DNA from 2 places in the Brachybacterium saurashtrense genome. Region 2 is predicted to be linked to the other one. Evidence: predicted binding sites of a transcription regulator. Region 2 holds the regulator's gene; the other holds the start of a gene.
The links. The regulator LexA, encoded in region 2, represses DNA repair genes until DNA is damaged. The targets are predictions, from matches to a motif close to TCGAACANNTGTTCGA.
Positions count from the first base shown of each region.

Region 1: DWV08_RS11420 (HNH endonuclease signature motif containing protein) is a predicted target of LexA. The motif match lies at 2,813-2,828, and genes of this name have one in related genera.

Region 1 covers NZ_CP031356.1:2,500,733-2,506,485, reverse strand. The annotation lists gene DWV08_RS11430 (MFS transporter) at 1-769, opposite strand, end outside; gene DWV08_RS11425 (bifunctional hydroxymethylpyrimidine kinase/phosphomethylpyrimidine kinase) at 766-2,562, opposite strand; TPP riboswitch at 2,553-2,645, opposite strand; gene DWV08_RS11420 (HNH endonuclease signature motif containing protein) at 2,981-4,693, shown strand; gene DWV08_RS11415 (exonuclease SbcCD subunit D) at 4,819-5,753, shown strand, end outside.
Region 2 covers NZ_CP031356.1:559,592-565,344, reverse strand. The annotation lists gene nrdR (transcriptional regulator NrdR) at 1-57, opposite strand, end outside; gene yneA (cell division suppressor protein YneA) at 84-479, opposite strand; gene lexA (transcriptional repressor LexA) at 649-1,350, shown strand; gene DWV08_RS02580 (ATP-dependent DNA helicase) at 1,370-3,391, opposite strand; gene hflX (GTPase HflX) at 3,470-5,017, opposite strand; gene DWV08_RS02570 (class I SAM-dependent methyltransferase) at 5,182-5,753, shown strand, end outside.

The DNA.
Region 1 (5,753 bases), 1.8 Mb from region 2:
GTGCTGTGGCGTCGCCGTCGGCTGCCGCAGGGTCCCCGTCGGCCCCGGCGCGGCGGTGGAACAGCGGCGCATCGGTGACCTGGCGCCGGTAGTACACGAGCATGCCCAGCGAGAGCAGCGCCCCGGCCGCGAACAGCGCCCGCCAGCCCCACAGCGCATACTGCTCGGGCCCCAGCACCGCCAGCAGCACCGCCACGGAGAAGGCGACCAGCGCCTGCGCCCACGGCGCCATCGACAGGATCAGCCCGCTCATCAGCCCGCGTCGGCGCGGCGCGGACCACTCCATCGCCAGCGGGATCGCGGCCGAGTACTCGCCGGCCACGAAGATCCCGCCCAGGAAGCGCAGCAGCAGGATCAGCGCGACCGTGCCCGCGCCCAGCACCTCGTGCGAGGGCACCGCCGCGATCGCGGCCGCGCACAGGGCGGTGCCGCCGATCGCGATCCGGGTGGTGCGGGTGCGGCCCAGCCGGTCCGAGATGCGGCCGAACACCACGCCGCCGACGGGCCGACCCATCAGCATCGCGATGATGATCAGCGCGCCGGTGGATGCCGCCGCGCCCGGCCCGGCGAGCACCAGCATCGCCGGTGCCAGCGCCGTGACCGGCAGGAACACGTGGATGTTGTCGACCAGGTTGCCCACCACCCCGGCGCGCAGCGCGGCCCGGCCCTCCGGCGGCAGCGCGGCGGTGCCGGTGGGCGCGGCGGAGGGGGCAGGCGTGCCGGGCGTGCCGGAGGCGGCGGGGGTGGCGGAGGTCCGTGCGGCGCTCATCGGGCGGCACCGACCGTCGGCGCGGCGGTCGTCGCGGGCTCGTCGGCAGACGGCCCGTCGGCCGCATCGGCGCCGGCGCCTGCCCCGTCGGCGCCCGCCCCGTCGGCGCCCGCCCCGCCGGCGCCCGCCCCGTCGGCCGTCCCGACCTCGACCCGTCGGGCCTGCTCGAAGAACTCCAGCTCGTGCCGGCAGGCCAGCAGGAAGTCGCGGGCGGCCTCGGCGCGCTCGGCGGGATCGGCGGCGGCGAGCTCCGCCTCGACCACGGCCAGCGCCCCCGCCACCCCCTCCACAAAGCCGGGATCGCGGTACGTCTCCAGCCAGGCGGCGTAGGGATGCGTGGGCGCGACCTCGTCGAGATCCGCGCCCACCTGGGCGTACAGCCAGAAGCACGGCAGCGCCGCGGCCGCCCCCACCACGGTGGGGGAGCCCAGCGCCCGGGCCAGCAGGAAGTCGGTGTAGGCGCTGGTCACCGGGCCCACCGGCACTTGCGCCGCGTGCGGCCGGCTGGCCAGCCAGTCATGGTGCAGCGCCATCTCCACGGTGAGGCACTCCTGCGCGGACGCGGCCCAGAACGCGCGGGCGTCGGCGTCGGTCGAGGACTCGCCGAGCGCCGCCAGCGCACGGGAGTAACGCAGCAGGTAGTGGGCGTCCTGCGCGAGGTAGAAGGAGAACTGCTGCTCGGGGAGGCTGCCGTCGATCAGCGCGCGCACGAACCCGGAGCGGGAGATCTCGGCCGCGAGCGGCGAGCCCGCCGCCCACAGCGCCTCCGTCCACGGCCCGGCAGGCGGTACCACCGCGGGCACGACGGTGCCGCGCACGGCGTCCCCGTCGGCCGCCGCGAGCTGTGCCGGGTGCTCCCAGCGCTGCGGCACCGCATCGTCCGTGAGCCAGGGCGCGGCCGAGCCCGCCGCCGCGAGCCGCCGCCCCTGATGCCCGTGGTCGACCGGGCCGTGCCCGCTGCCCACCTGCAGCGCCGCCCCGTGCTCCACGGCCTCGTGCAGCCAGCCGGTCGCCCAGGTCAGCGCCGCGGCGAGGGAGTGGCCGGCGCCCAGCCGGGTGGCCAGCGCGGAGGAGAGCGAGCAGCCGGTGCCGTGGGTGCTGGTGGTCTCCACGCGTCGCGAGCGCACCCGGTGCTCCGTGCCGTCCGGGGCGATCCAGGTGTTGGCGACCTCCTCGGCCTCGAGGTGGCCGGTCTTCACCACCACGGCCACCTGGGTGCGGGCGGCCCAGCGCCGGGCCTGCGCGAACGCCTCGGCCTCGGTGCGCGCCCGCGGGGAGCCGGTGAGCACGCCGAGCTCGTCGATGTTCGGGGTGACCACCGTGGCGAGCTCGCAGAAGCGGAGCATCGCCTGCTCCGCCTCCGGCTCCAGCAGGCGGTCGCCGCTGCTGGCCACCATCACCGGGTCCACCACCAGCACCTGTGGCGGGTGCGCCTGCACCCAGGCGGAGACCGTCTCGATCACCTCGACGGTGCCGAGCATGCCGGTCTTCACCGCCTCCAGCTGCACATCGTCGGAGACCGCCTCGAGCTGCGCGGCGAGAGTCTGCCGCGGCGGGACGTGGATCGCGCGCACCCCGTGGGTGTTCTGCGCGACCACCGAGGTCACCACGCTCATCGCGTAGCCGCCGGCCGCGACGATCGACTTCAGGTCCGCCGCGGTGCCGGCGCCGCCGGTGGGATCCGTGCCCGCGATGGAGAGCACGCGGGGGAGGGAGGCGGCGCCTCGGGGCGCGGGGCCGGCGGCCGACGGGGCGGGGGCAGGCGGGAACTGGGTGCAAGGATCCGAACTCATGCGGACATCCCTTCGCTAGTACGAACTAGATCAGGTTCCACGGGTGTGATCTCAGCGCGCTCGGCGCACCCCGTGTCCGCCGCCGAGTGTAGGTCACGGCGGCGGGGTGCCCGGTGAGGCGTCCGTCGGCGGGAGCCGGCCCGCGGCCCGCGATCTCGCACACGGCGACCGCACCGAGAATTGTGGATATCTGGCGATGGGGAGGAGAAGCGGTTCCTGTGTGGCGCGGCGCGTGTGTTCTGGGGATATGCCGAACTGGTTTTCCACAATGCCACGCGAGGCGCTCGCCAGGTATCCACAATCGGAGGGAGAGTCTTTTGTCTGTCGGTGGTCGCCAATACGATGAGAGGCAGATAGGAGAAGCACCGCAGGGGCGATCCGCACTGCACGGGACGAGCGGCAAAAGGGGGTGGAAGGGATGGATCTGGAACGCGATGACGGCGAGAAGTTCGATGAGGAGCCCAGCAAGTGGGCCGGCGAGAGTCCCGACGAGCGCCCCGACGAGGCGGCGCTGCTCGCCGCGCTCCCCGAGCGACTGCGCCACGTCCGCGCACAGCGGGAGCTCACGCGGGACGCCCTTCTGTGCCGCGGCAGGAGCGAGGAGGACCCCCAGCTCAGCACCGCTGTGCAACGTGTCTGGGATGCGCAGTGGGCCGCCGGGCGCCACCTCGCCGAGGAGTACCGCGCCCTCGCCGAGCTCCACGCGCACGAGGGCGAGTACGAGGAGGTCGCCGAGATGGACGAGGTGGACACCCTCCGGGCGGCGCTCGCACTCCGGGTGACGCGCAGTGCCGCTTCGTGGCGTCTGCGAGACGCCTACCAGGCCGTGCACCTCTTCCCTCGTGCCATTGCTCGCCTCGAGGAGGGGATCATGCCTGGGCCGTGGTTCCAACGCCTCATGAAAGCCTCGCGGAACCTCTCCGACAGTTCTCGCCGCGATCTCGACATGATCCTCTCCACCTGGTCGATGGACATCTCCCCGGAGCGATTCTTCACCCTTCTGCGGGCGCTGGTCGACCATCTGCGCGATCGTGAGAGAACACCGGATCCCGTGGTCGCGCTGGAACGCTCCGTCCAGCTGCTGCCCGGGCCGGAACCAGGCACCGGCACCCTCAGCATCACCGGCCCGATCCCGGATGTCCTCGCCCGGTGGAAGCGGCTCGACGATTCCGCCCGCGCCATCCAGGCCGAGCAGCGCGCCGCCCTGCGCGACGGCACCGAGATCCCCCACGATCCCGACGGCATCGCGCGGGAGACCGGCCGCGCGCTGCCGCTGTCCCGCCTGCGCTACCAGCTGATGGACGGTGCCGAACTGGACCTGGACGGCGTCTCCGTCCCCGCCGAGCGGTTCCGGCTGAACGTCACCGTCCCCGCGCTCACCCTGCTCGGCGCCTCCGACGAGCCCGCTATGCTCGACGGGGCCACGCCGCTACCCGCCACCCTGGCCCGCTCGCTCGCCGGCACCGCCGACGACTGGTACCGCGTGCTCACCGACGCTTCCAGCGGCGCCTTCCTGCCGCTCCCGGCGGAGCGGTACACGCCCACACCCGCGATGCTCGAGCACCTCCGACTGCGCCACGCCCAGTGCGCCGTGCCCGGTTGCGCCCGGCCCAGCTCCTGGGCCTCCGAGTGCGACCACATCGAGGAGTGCCGCCGCGGCACCCCCGGCGAGGGCGGGCTCACCGAGATCGAGAACCTGCACCTGCTGTGCTGGCAGCACCACCTCGACAAGACGGCCGGCCTGCTGGACCCCACTCGGATCCCCACCCCGGCACGCGAACCGGGTCGCACCCGGTGGCGGATCGGCGACAGCGGGGATGCCGTCACCGCGATCGATGACCTCGACACCGCGAGCCTGCACATGGTGGACGTCCTCACCGCCGCTTGGACCAGCTTCCTGCGCGGCACCCGGGCCGGATCCGCCCCCTTCGAGCCCGCTCCCGTCGATCGGGCTCCCGTCGATCCGGCTCCCGTCGATCCGGCTCCCGTCGATCCGGCTCCCGTCGGCTCCGGCCGCTCGGCTCCCACTCTCGACCCGGCGCCGACCGGCCGCGAGGACCCCGGGGTCGAGCCGCACGGCGTCGCGCCTCCGCCCCGCGGCCCGGACGGGGAGGATCCACCGCCCTTCTGACCGGGGCCCGGTGGCCGCTTCGCCGATGCCGTCCTCGCCGGATCGGACCCGTCCGAACCCGCCCGCCGCCTGCGCACTGTGCACGGCGGCCTCGGATGTCGGCCCGCGCTCGTAGGCTCGGGGCCATGAAGATCCTGCACACCTCGGACTGGCACCTGGGGCGCACCCTGCACAAGGTGGACCTCCACGCGCACCAGGCCGCCTTCCTCGACTGGCTGGTGGAGCTCGTCACCGCGGAGCAGGTGGACGTGGTGGTGATCCCCGGTGACGTCTACGACCGCGCGGTGCCGGCCGTGACCAGCGTGACGCTGCTGGATGACGCCCTGGCGCGGCTCGCGGCCACCGGTGCCACCGTGGTGCTCACCTCCGGGAACCACGACTCCCCGGAGCGGCTCGGCTTCGGCCGCGGCCTCATGCGGGCGGGCGTGCACCTCCTCACCGACGTGCCCGGCATTGAGCACCCCGTCTCCGTGCACGACGAGCACGGCGAGGTGCTGTTCTTCGGCCTGCCCTACCTCGAGCCGGACCGTGCCCGCACCGAACTGGCCGGCGAGGGCGAGGAGCCGCTGGCCCGCAGCCACGAGGCCGTCACCCGTGCCGCCCTCGACCGCGTGCGGGAGCGCGCCGCCGCCCACCCCGGCGCCCGCACCGTGGTGCTCGCCCACACCTTCGTCACCGGCGGCGAGGCCAGCGACTCCGAACGCGACCTCTCCGTCGGCGGCGTCGACTCCGTGCCCGCCGGGGTGCTGCGCGGCATCGACTACCTCGCCCTCGGGCACCTCCACGGCTGTCAAGACCTCACCGCCGCCGTCGGTGCCCCCGCCTGGTACTCCGGCTCGCCGCTGGCCTTCTCCTTCTCCGAGCGGAACCACCGCAAGTCCGTGCTCCTCATCGACCTGGGAGCGCCCGGCGCCGACGGGGAGCGGGCCCAGGTCGAGGTGCGGCGCCTCGCCACCCCCGTCCCGCGCCGACTCACCCAGCTGCGCGGCACCCTCGCCGAGATCCTCGCCCGCCGCGACGAGCACGGCGGCGACTGGCTGAAGGCCGTCGTCACCGACCC
Region 2 (5,753 bases):
GGAGGTGCGGGAGTCGACGACGCGCGAGTCGGGGTGGCGGCAGAACGGGCAGTGCATCCCCTCAGGGTACCGGCACGCTCCGCTCAGCGCGCGGGGAGCTCCGCGGCCGGCAGCACGATCTCCTGCCCCGCGGTGATGCGGCCGGTGGGCAGGTGGTTGGCGCTGCGCACCTCGCTGACGAAGTCCTGAGGGCTCATGCCCTCCGGCGCGTACTCCTCGGCGTAGCCCCACAGGGTGTCCCCGGCCTCGACGGTGACCGTGACCGGCTGCCCGGCCTCCGTGCCGGCGAGGGCGGAGGGGAGGTCCACCACGAGCAGCGCCACGAGGGCGACCAGCAGGCCCAGCGCGAAGGCGACGGCCAGCAGCAGGCGGCGCCCACGACGGGTGGGTTCGAGTCGAACGCGCGCTCGAGGAGCGCGGTCCGCACGCAGGGTGCGCTGCGACGTGAGGGGCAGGACCACGGCGGTTCCGGTACTCATATCCGAACTCCTGTTCGATCGAATGTCTGTGCGACTGTACCCCGCGCTCTCGGCGACACGCAACAGAAACCTCGAACACATGTTTGGCATCCGCTGTGCGCCGCCCTACGCTGGGTGACAGGACAACGGAACCGCACGGGTCCGACAGACGACGCCAGGAGGCCGCACGATGACGCCGAGCACCCCCAAGCCGACCCGGGCCCTCGGTGACGCCCCTGTCGACGAGCGCACCTCCGGCCTCACGCGCCGGCAGCGGCTGATCCTGGAGACGATCAACGACGCCGTGGCCGAGCGCGGCTACCCGCCCACGATGCGCGAGATCGGCGACGCGGTGGGGCTGACCTCCTCCTCCTCGGTGGCCCATCAGCTGCAGTCCCTGGAGCGCAAGGGCTTCCTGCGCCGGGATCCCAAGCGGCCCCGCGCGATGGAGGTGGTGATGCCGGGAGCCGACGACGCCCCGGCCCCGCCCGAGCCGACGGATCTCCCCCTCGCCCCCTCCTCGGTGGCGGTGCCCCTGGTGGGCAGGATCGCGGCCGGTGTGCCCATCACCGCGCAGGAGCAGGTGGAGGACGTCTTCACGCTCCCCCAGCGCCTGGTGGGCGACGGGGACCTGTTCCTGCTCCAGGTGGTGGGCGACTCGATGATCGATGCGGCGATCTGCGACGGGGACTGGGTGGTGGTGCGCTCGCAGAGAACCGCGGAGAAGGGCGAGATCGTCGCCGCGATGATCGACGGCGAGGCCACGGTGAAGACCTTCGTGCAGCGCGACGACCACGTCTGGCTGATGCCCCACAACCCGGCCTTCGCCCCCATCCTGGGCGACCATGCCGAGATCCTCGGCAAGGTGGTGGCGGTGCTGCGGGCGGTCTGAGCGCGCGGGCTCCGCCCTCTCAGCTCTCGGCGAGCCTCCGCAGCGCGCCGAGCGCCACCGCGGGATCCGCGGTGGGCCACAGCGGCGGCATCGCCTCGCGCAGGAAGCCGCCGTAGCGTGCCGTGGCCAGGCGCGGGTCCAGCACCGCGACCATCCCGCGATCGGACTCGGTGCGGATCAGGCGCCCCGCCCCCTGGGCCAGCAGCAGCGCGGCGTGCTGGGCGGCGACCCCCATGAAGCCGTTGCCGCCGTGCTCGGCGATCCGCTCCTGGCGGGCGGACATCAGCGGGTCGTCCGGCCGCGGGAACGGGATCCGGTCGATGGTGACCAGGCGCAGGGACCGCCCTGCGACGTCGACGCCCTGCCAGAGGGTGAGGGTGCCGAACAGGCTCGCGTCCTCCTCCTCGCGGAAGGTGCGCACCAGGTTCGCCATCGAGTCCTCGCCCTGCACCGCGATGGTCATGTCCAGCCGTGCCCGGACGTGCTCGGCCGCGAGCTCCGCGCCGCGGCGGGAGGAGAACAGGCACAGCGCGCCGCCGCGGGAGGCCTCCACGAGCTCGGTGAGGTGGTCCAGCATCGCCGGTGCGGGACCCTCCCGGCCGGGCGGGGGCAGGTGGCGTGCGGTGTAGAGGATGCCCTGGCGGCGGTAGTCGAAGGGGCTGCCCACGTCGATCCCCGCCCAGGCACCGGAGTCCTCGCGGCGCGGGATCTCGTCCTCGGCGATGCGCCCGGCCCGGGCGAGGCCCACCTCGCCGGCGGCCGGCTCGAAGCGCCCGCCGAGGGCGAGGGTGGCCGAGGTGAGCACGGCGGTGCGGTCCTCGAGGATCGCACCGCGCATCGCCCCGGCCACGCTCAGCGGGGCGACCTGCAGCGTCGCCCGTCCCGTGGCCTGGCCGCGGGAGACGGAGACGACATCGTCTTCCCCCGGGTCCGTCAGCCGCTCGCAGACGTCGATGACCTCCTGGAGGTTCGCGCGCACCGTCTTGCGCGCCCCGGCGGAGGACTCGTCGCCGGCGTCCTTCGCGTCGGAGTGGGCGGTGCGCGCCTCGACCCGGAGGTGGCCGACGGCATCCGCGAGCCGCTCCGGGAGATCGCCGAGCACCCTCCCGTCGGGGGCGAGCTCGAGCGCTTCGCGCAGCTCCTCCCCCGCGTCCTCCAGCGCCGTCGCCGCGACGCCCAGGCCGCGCAGCTCCCGCACCGTGGCGCGCAGCATGCCGGGGCTGAGCACATCGGTGACGGCGCTGGTGACGCGCGCGGTGAGATCGTGGGCCTCGTCGAAGACGACCACGTCGTGCTCGGGGATGATGCCGTGGTTGTCGAAGGCGTCGATCGCGAGCAGCGCATGGTTGGTGACCACCACGTCGACCTCCCGGGCCACCTCGCGGCTGCGCTCGGCGAAGCAGTCCTGCACCATCGGGCAGGAGGAGCCGATGCACTGGGACCCGGTGACGGAGACCTGTCGCCAGGCCCGGTCCGAGACCGCGTCCTCGAGCGAGTCGCGATCGCCGGTGTCGGTCTCCTCCGCCCACTCCCGCAGGCGCTTGACCTGTGCGCCGAGCCTCTCCCCGCCGTCGCTCGAGGGATCCGCGGAGGCCTGGGCGAACAGCGCCCCGGGCTCGATGTCGACCGGATAGCCGCCGGCGATCTTGTGCTTGCACAGGTAGTTCGCCCGCCCCTTGAGCAGCGCGAAGGTGGGGGTGCGCGGCAGGTGCGGGGCGAGGGCCTCCGCCAGGCGCGGGAGGTCCTTGCGCACGATCTGGGACTGCAGCGCGATCGTCGCGGTGGAGACGACGACGGGGCGGCCGGTGACCAGGGCATGGCGCAGCGCCGGGACGAGATAGGCCAGGGACTTGCCCGTGCCGGTGCCCGCCTGGACCAGGAGGTGCCGCCCCCCGGACATCGCCGTGTCCACCGCCTCGGCCATCGCCTGCTGGCCCGGCCGGGGCGATCCCCCGACCGCCGCGACGGCGGCATCCATGAGGCCCGACAGGGGGACGTCGGCCACCGCCGGCGCGACGGGATGCTCAGGTGCGGAGGTCATCGGATCAGCGTATCGGCGCCCCCGCGCCGGACGTCCCAGGCGTGGCCGGACCGGACCGTGCGCTGTGTCTCCGGCCGCTCAGGCCGCGCCGTGGAGCTCGGCGGCGAGCGCCTCGTCCACGTGCGCGTGCAGCCGGGTGCCCTCCATCAGATGCTCCTCGGAGATCACCTCGCCGGTGCTGTGCACCCGGGAGATGAGGTCGCCGCGGGTGTAGGGCACCACCAGGTCCACCTCGACGGCGGGCCGGGGCAGACGCTGCGCGATCAGCTCCCGCAGCTCCTCGATCCCCGCGCCCGTGCGGGCGGAGACCACCACGCAGTCGGCGACCTGGCTGCGCAGCCGGGCGATGGTCTCCGGCTCGGCGATGTCCGTCTTGTTCAGCACCACGATCTCGGGCACGTCGAAGCCCTCGATCTCGCCGAGCACCGTGCGCACCGCGGTGATCTGCCCCTCGGGGTCGGGATGGGAGGCGTCCACCACGTGCAGCAGCAGATGGGAGTCGCCCACCTCCTCGAGGGTGGAGCGGAACGCCTCCACCAGCTGGGTGGGCAGGTGGCGCACGAAGCCGACGGTGTCCGCGTAGGTGAACTCGCGCCCGTCGGGCGTCTGCGCGCGGCGCACGGTCGGGTCGAGAGTTGCGAACAGGGCGTTCTCCACCAGCACGCCGGCACCGGTGAGCCGGTTCAGCAACGAGGACTTCCCGGCGTTGGTGTAGCCGGCGATCGCGACCGCCGGGACCTGGTGCCGGGTGCGCTCCGCGCGCTGGGCGGCGCGTCCCGGGGCCATCGCACGGATCTCGCGGCGCAGCTTCGCCATCCGGTCGCGGATGCGCCGACGGTCCAGCTCGATCTTCGTCTCGCCCGGACCGCGCGAGCCCATGCCGGCGCCGGCGCCGCCCACCTGGCCGCCGGCCTGGCGGGACATCGACTCGCCCCAGCCGCGCAGTCGCGGCATCAGGTACTCGAGCTGGGCGAGCTCCACCTGCGCCTTGCCCTCGCGGGACTTGGCGTGCTGGGCGAAGATGTCGAGGATCAGCGCGGTGCGGTCGATCACCTTCACCTTCACCACGTCCTCGAGGGCGCGGCGCTGTCCGGGGGCGAGCTCGCCATCGGCGATGACCGTGTCCGCGCCGTTCGCGGCGACGAGGTCCGCCAGCTCGGCGGCCTTGCCCTTGCCCAGGAAGGTGGCCGGGTCCGGATGGGCGCGGCGCTGCAGGACGCCGTCGAGCACCTCCGAGCCGGCGGTCTCGGCGAGCGCGGCCAGCTCGCGCAGGCTGGTCTCCGCCTCGTCGGCGTTGCCGGAGGTGTACACGCCGGCCAGCACCACCCGCTCCAGGCGGAGCTTGCGGTACTCGACCTCGGTGACGTCCTCGAGCTCGGTGGACAGGCCTGCGACACGGCGCAGCGCCTGGCGGTCCGCGAGGTCGTACTGGTCGCCGTCGGTCTCGGAGTCGTAGGTGACACGGGAGACGGAGGCATCGGCGCGGTCGAGGATCCGCTGCGTCAGGGGGTCGGGGGCGGGAGCGCCTCCGGTCATCTCCGGATGCTCCGCGGCCTCGTTCCCTCCCGGAGCGGTCCCGTCGACGTCGGCGTCGGAGGCGGGGTCGGGATGGAAGGCGATGGGCACGATCGGGGAGCTCCTCGGGTCGGGGATGTCGAGGGATCCAGAATCCCACGTCCGCCCGCGGGGGTCGAGGGATTTTGCGCTGGGCGGAGCGGGGATCACGCCGCGGCGCCCCGCCGGGGCCGTTCGGCGCCCCCTCGAAGCCTCGTCCTCCGTATCCTGCTCGGGTGGACGAGCACTACTTCACCCCCTCCCCCGCGACGGACGACCGTCGGTTCCCCTTGCGCGTGCGACTGGCGGGGCGGGATCTCGACCTCGTCTCGAGCGCGTCCGTGTTCAGCGGGCGCGGCCTCGACAAGGCCACCGCGGTGCTGCTGGACCGGCTCGACGAGGTGCCCGCGCCTCCGCCCGGCGCCACGATCGTGGATCTGGGATGCGGCTGGGGGCCGATCGCGCTCACCGCGGCGCTCCACCATCCCGATGCCGAGGTGTGGGCGGTGGACGTCAGCGAGCGCGCCCGGGAGCTGACGTCGGAGAACGCCCGGCGCGCCGGGCTGGGGAACGTGCGCGTGGTGGCACCGGAGGAGGTGTCCGACGGGCTCGTCCCGGACGTGCTGTGGTCGAACCCGCCCATCCGGATCGGGAAGCCGGCGCTGCACGCGCTGCTGGAGGAGTGGATCACCCGCCTGGCCCCGCAGGGCACCGCGGCGTTGGTGGTGGGCCGGAACCTGGGCGCCGATCCGCTGGCGCGGCACCTGGGCGAGACGTTCCCCGCCCGCACGGTCGCGAAGGCGGCCAG